Regions from separate parts of the Rhodothermus profundi genome, predicted to be linked through region 1. Evidence: riboswitches for the same ligand, from Rfam matches in the RefSeq annotation. Region 1 holds a riboswitch; the other holds the start of a gene.
The links. A riboswitch is a leader RNA that binds a small molecule or an ion and turns the genes downstream of it on or off. The one in region 1 is predicted to bind cobalamin.
Positions count from the first base shown of each region.

Region 2: linked by a shared signal. The riboswitch ahead of BUA15_RS04205 (TonB-dependent receptor plug domain-containing protein) and the one ahead of BUA15_RS04695 (ribonucleoside-diphosphate reductase subunit alpha) in region 1 are both predicted to bind cobalamin.

Region 1 covers NZ_FRAU01000002.1:280,637-283,843, reverse strand. The annotation lists gene BUA15_RS04710 (porin) at 1-125, opposite strand, end outside; gene BUA15_RS04700 (YceI family protein) at 597-1,229, opposite strand; adenosylcobalamin-variant (AdoCbl-variant) riboswitch at 1,585-1,660, shown strand; gene BUA15_RS04695 (ribonucleoside-diphosphate reductase subunit alpha) at 1,867-3,207, shown strand, end outside.
Region 2 covers NZ_FRAU01000002.1:161,167-164,373, forward strand. The annotation lists gene BUA15_RS04195 (DUF2905 domain-containing protein) at 1-128, shown strand, start outside; gene BUA15_RS04200 (MarR family winged helix-turn-helix transcriptional regulator) at 645-1,145, opposite strand; cobalamin riboswitch at 1,302-1,555, shown strand; gene BUA15_RS04205 (TonB-dependent receptor plug domain-containing protein) at 1,583-3,207, shown strand, end outside.

The DNA of each region.
Region 1 (3,207 bases):
GGGCGCAGGAAACCATGCACCACCGGTCCTTCATCGTTCGGTGTTGTTTTTTCCTGGCCCCGCGCTGGCAATGCTCCGAGTAGCAGCACGATAAGGGCCAGGAAGCTTTTTGTTAGCGCACGCATGGCTATTCCCTCCCCTTTTGGTTGTTCAATGGGATCCTGTATCGGCCGCCTGACACCGTGCTGCCGCTGGTTGCACGATCCGATCAGATCGCGGTGCGATCTGATCGCGCTTCTGACTCACCTTCCCCAGCGCTGTCGGTGGCAACCCGTGGCAGTCACACAACCGCAATGACAGCGACCTGACTAGACGGGCCCGTCCGGTCTCCATTTGACGACGGCCCCTATCAAGCCACACCCTCGGGGCACTTCCGGCAATGGTCAGGGCCCCTGTTACGCTGACCCATCGCAGATCACGGTTCATGGCCATCTGCCCCTTCCCGACGACCCGCCCCGTCCTGCCGGTGAAGCAGCTTGCAGCCCAACGCTCCTTGTGCCGGATTCGGCTGCGCCCCGAATCCGGCACATACCAGATGCTTTCGGTGCCCTGCTCCTCCAGCGTCAGCAGCGTGTTCATCAGACCGATCCCATGCATCATCCCCTCCCTGGCGCTTTCGGAGTTCCAGAGACCGGACGGGCCCCCACCTCAAACCGCACCACAACCTGGTCTCCTGTCCGCAACACCCCTAGCATTGCCGTAGGCGGCTTGATGCCAAAGGCGCGCATGGATAGCGGCAGCATGCCCTGAAAGCGCCAGCCTGCTTTCTCGGCTCGAGCCAGCACCTGCAGTCTGACCGCACGTTCTGCGCCGGCCACGGTCAACTGGCCCTGCACGTAGAGCCGATACCCTTCAGGTATGCGCTCCACGGAATCGACCTGCGTCAGCACGAACCGAATCTCCGGATACACGTCGGCTTTTAGCGCACGCCGCAGCTTGCGGTCCATCGCACCGTTTCCACACGCAAGGGCTGTTACCGGCACTACAACCACGGCTGCCTGCACCCAGACTGAATCCCCGAACGTTTCCAGCGAGACCGTCCCTTGCCAGTCTGTCACCGTGCAGGTCCAGTCGTGCAACGTCGAAGTCCCCCTGACTTCAAAAGAGCTTCCCTCAGACTGCAGGGCCAGCGTAACCGGCTGCGCCTGCGCGACTCCGGCCCCTATCATCAGCAGTCCCACCACCATGCGCAGCCTTCCCCTGTTGCTGCCCCCTCGATTTTCCGCCATGGCCGCCTCGCTCGTGCTTTCAGGGTGCACCTTTAAGCAACGAAGCCGACCGCTTTCGGGAGGAGAGCAAATCCTGATGCGTTGTGTAGGCAGGAGATGCGCTTCATTGTCCGGTAATTGCCTGGTGCGTTGTCAGGGAAGTGCCTACAGAGTGACGCATAACGGACATCTAGATTTCACACGCCTCCCACAGACCGTGGAAAATTTGCTATGCCATCGCGCATAACGGAAATACAATCCAGATTTTTTCCACACCCCTTGTGATCGCCCAGGCAGCACGCTATACTTGAGGCCACAGGCCCTGCCACTTCCGGGGCCGTGCTGTCGTGGCACGGCGGCCGCCTCTCCGATGCCGAGGCGGCGTCACGGGGGAAGCCGGTGGAATTCCGGCGCTGTCGCGCAACGGTAAAAGCCCGAATGCCCGCCCGGAAGTGCGATCACAGCCAGCGCCCATAAGGATTGCTGGCACACCCTGCGCGTCACAGGGTGGTGATCGGCTGCAAGTGGCTGCTGCGTTCAGGTGCAGACCTTTCGGGCGACACCCGTCGCCGTTCGCATCGGCTGCTGCTGCCCTTCTCCACCTTCTGGCCGCGGGGGACCTCGACCTCAGATGTCTCACCAAACCCGAGGGACCACCATGGCCGCCTTGCAGACGCTCGCACCCGACACGCTGCCTACCGTTATCAAGCGGGATGGCCGGCGCGTAGCGTTCGACGCCAACCGCATCCGGCGCGCGCTCGAAAAGGCTTTTCGCGCAACGCTTAACCTGCCGGCCGAAACCTCGCTCTCCGTAGAACTGGCCGCAGAAATTGAAGCGCTCACCGGTGCCGTGGTGCACTGGTGCCGCAACCGCTCCGAAGTGTCTGTTGAGGAGATTCAGGACGAAGTGGAGCGCACGCTGATGCGGGCTGGACGCTACGCCGTTGCACGCCGCTACATTCTCTACCGCGAAGCCCGCGCCGAAGCACGCCGCCGCCAGCAGCTTACCTATCGACGAGCCGACGGCACCGAGGCCCTGTTTCCCCACCAGGCCATCCGCCAACGCATTGAAGCAGCCTGCGCCGGCCTGGAAGACGTCGATCCCGAACAGGTCTACCAGGAACTACTTCGCACCGTTTATCCGGGCATTCCCGAAGATGAACTGGACCGCGCGCTCACGCTGGCCGCACGCACGCATATCGAGCGAGAGCCGAACTACACGTACGTGGCCGCGCGTCTCTTGCTGGATAGCCTCTACCGAGAAGTATTTGGCCGCGCTATCGCGCCGGACGAACAGGCCGAGGCCTGCCGCACCGGGTTCCATAGCTACCTGGAGCAGGGACTCCGCCTGGGCCGCCTCGACGAGCGTCTGCTGCAAACGTTCGATCCAATCCGCCTGGCCGACGCTCTGCATCCTGAGCGCGACCGTCAGTTCACCTTCCTGGGCCTGCAAACACTCTATGACCGCTACCTGTTGCACGATGCCGCAGGCCGTCGCTTTGAACTTCCCCAGTACCTCTGGATGCGGGTGGCCATGGGGCTTGCCCTCCACGAAGACGACCCCACCACCCGAGCTATCCAGTTCTATGAGCTGCTCTCCAGCTTTCGCTTTATGAACTCCACGCCCACGCTCTTCAATGCAGGCACGCCTCACCCGCAGCTTTCTTCCTGCTACCTGACCACCGTGCAGGACGACCTGGGCGCCATCTTTAAAGCCATTCGCGACAATGCCCTGCTCTCCAAATGGGCTGGCGGCCTGGGAAACGATTGGACGCCAGTCCGTGCGCTGGGCGCTCATATTCGGGGCACCAACGGTCGCAGCCAGGGCGTCATCCCCTTTCTCAAGATCGTCAACGACACGGCCGTTGCCGTCAATCAGGGCGGCAAACGCAAAGGGGCTGTGTGCGCCTATCTGGAGGTCTGGCATCTGGACATCGAAGAGTTTCTGGAACTGCGCCGCAACACGGGCGACGAGCGTCGCCGCACGCACGACATGAAC
Region 2 (3,207 bases), 120 kb from region 1:
GCCGCCTTCCAGGCGATTTTAGCTGGGAAAAGGGGAACGTGCGCATTTACTTCCCCCTGGGGACCATGCTGCTTCTTAGCCTTGTGCTCACGATCCTGCTGAACCTGCTGCTTCGGCTCTTTCGCTGAGTGCGACAGGGCTTTGCAGCCGACCGCCTGGGCGATGCGTCTGAAACGTGCAGATACGCTCAGAGCAGAAAGGGATCGTATTGAGCGGGCGTGAAGGGCGGCCCAGACAAGGCGTAGCGTTCTCCCTCGTGTCAAAACAAGGCGCCTTACCTGCCACTGACGCAACGGTTGTACGCTGGCTGAACAAAAGAGCAGCCTGCCATCGGGTGGAACGCTCTTCAGGTGCGTCTGGCCAGACAACCCCCTTGCCGGGTCTGCCCGGCCTTCCTCGATACCCGTAAGCCTATTCTGAACAGACGACGCAGATGGCTTCAACGGAGCGGCTGGTGACCCTGTTCGGTTTTGCTCTGGGCAAAGCAGAACGTGGCTCGGTGGAGATTACAGAGATCGAACGCCCGCACTCTCTTTCTGGCAACAGGAACCCCCAGGCAGTGCAGGGACACGTAATCTACCCACCTTCCTGTAGCCACAGCCTCCAATTCCTCTGACCTGTAAGCAGTGCAGCCCCAGCGCGACTTATGAGCCTGTTGCGCTTCTTGCTGTTTCTGCCTCTTTTTCTTCCTCGTCAACCCGCAGGCGGTCCAGCAATTCACTGAGCAGGCGTAATTCTTCCGCGGAAAGACGACTCATCAGGCGTTCCTGGGCTTCGTCTACTACGGGCTGCATGCGCGCCAGTAGCTCCAGGCCTTTTTCCGTAATGCCCACTTCGACGACGCGTTTGTCGTGCGTTGAGCGGCTGCGGGAGACCAGGCCAGCCCGTTCCAGCCGGTTAAGCAGCCGGGTGACATCGGGCATACGGTCGAGCATACGCCGTCCAATTTCTGTGCACGTCAATTTTCCCGGGTGGCTTCCCCGAAGGATGCGCAGCACGTTATACTGCGTGGGCGTGACCCCGAAAGGCGCCATGAGTGCGGTCAGCTCGTTTAGCACCCAGGAGCTGGTCACCAGAATGTTGAGCAGCGCTTCCTGTGCTGGCGAAACGAAGTGGCTCTGTTTGATGCGCTCGGCAAGCTTCATGGGAAAATGCGTAGTTTTGCGTAATGCTGCGTGTTGCTTAACCTACAAATTGCAGGGCCTGTGGGCAAGTCTTTGCTGCGTCCCAAAATGCTTCAACAGGGAGTTTCATTGAAAAGTTTGCGTGGCAGTTTGCCCGTGCATAAATTCGGACCGTGTTCTTCGACATGCGCCGCTGGTTCCGCCTCAGGCGGATGAAAAGGGAATCCAGTGGCCCGGTCGGCTGGCCGGGGAATCTGGAGCTGTACCCGCAACTGTGAGCCGTGGCAGCGGCCGGCAGGCGAAGAAGCTGGCGGTCACTGTCTGCTTCGGGCAGATGGGAAGGCCGTTGGTGGAGCCTGTGACGGGTCCGTTCCGTCGCGCTGACGGAACCCACGGTGAGCCAGGAGACCTGCCAGCGGCGTCAGGCCGAAGCCTCCGGGAACTGAGGTCCGCGCCTGATGCACCGCCTGTTCGACTTTTCCGACCGTGCGGTCGGCTTTTTCGTCGTTCTGGCTTGGCTGCGCTGGCCCGGACCTCGCATTGAGGTAACGGGCTTTTTTATGAACTTTCCTGCGGTTCTGCATGCGTTGCTGTTGCTGGGACTCGGGTGCGTGCTGGGTTCCCGGGCCCAGGATCGCGTAGATACTACCCTGACGCTTCCCTCCGTCCTCGTAGAGGAGCAACGCGTTGAGATTGCTGCAGCGACGGGGCAACGTCGGTGGCGGCTGGAAACGACCGATCTGGAGAGTGCAGAAGCCATTACGGTCGCGGAGCTCCTGGAGGCGCGAACCGGACTGTTTGTCAAACGCTACGGCAGCAGTGGACTGGCTACGTTTTCTCTGCGAGGTAGTAGCGCTACTCAGACCCTCCTGCTGATCGATGGGCACCGCGTGGCCGATCCCCAGTCTGGCCTGATTGATCTGACGCTGCTGCCCACGGCGTTGCTGGAGTCGGTGGAGGTAGTGCACGGGCCGGCAGCGGCGGCGTACGGCTCAGGGGCTATCGGGGGCGTGGTGCGATTGCACACCCTGCGACCGTCGGCGCAGCTGGGGGGGCGCGGAACGTTGCGTCTGGGCGCTTATGGCGAGCGCAGCATAGGCACTGTCGTTCACGGCGGAGCAGGAAAGGTCGCCCTGCTGGGAGCTGTGGAGCGCAGCCGCACAGGCGGCGCCTACCCGTATCCCAATCCGTTCCCCCCACCCCGCATGCGTCGTCGGGAAGGGGCCGACCGGCAGATGACCACGGTGTTTGGCAAAGTGCGCTTCGAGGGAAGCTGGCGGCTTGAAGGAACGCTGTGGCTGACAACGGCCCGGCGAAGCCTGCCTAGCCCGGGCAATGCGCCGCCGGTTGATGCGCGCCAGACCGACCGCCAGCAGCGCCTGTTGCTTCGGGCCGAACGACCTCTTTCCTCTGGACGGCTCTCGCTACGAGGCAGCTATCAGCGTACATGGCTGGCATACATCAACCGTTTTGCCCGTGAATCCGACACCACGCGCACGCGCGGGGTGGCCCTGGCGGTAGCGCTGGACCAGGTGCTGAACGCAAGCTGGGCGTTGCGCGTGCAGGCCGAGGCTCAGTGGGAACAGGCGGCACTGCGCGGCCGCGTTGATCAGCGCTTGGCGGCCCTGGCGGCGCATCTAACCGGGCGGCGGGGGCGGCTGGGGCTTGATCCGGCCCTGCGGCTGGATCTGTATGCGACAGCCGGACGCTCTTTCCTCGCGCTCAGCCCGCAGCTCGGACTGAACCTGACGCTTCGGGCCAATCAGCTCTATCTGAAAGGGTTCATTGGCCGCGCTTTCCGGGCGCCCACCCTGGGAGAACGGTTCTACCGCCCCGGAGGCAACCCCGATCTTCGCCCCGAGCAGGGATGGACGACGGAGTTTGGGCTGTACGCTCGCGTGCGTCTGATGGAGCTGGAGCTGACGGCCTTCCAGACCATGCTGACCAATCAAATCGTCTGGTATCCCGGCCTGGTGGCGCCGGGGTTGCAACTCTGGCGGCCGGTTAACGTGGGGCGCGTGCGCACGCGTGGTCTGGAAGCTTCGCTTCGGACTCGCCTGTCGCTTACGCCGCATGTTCATCT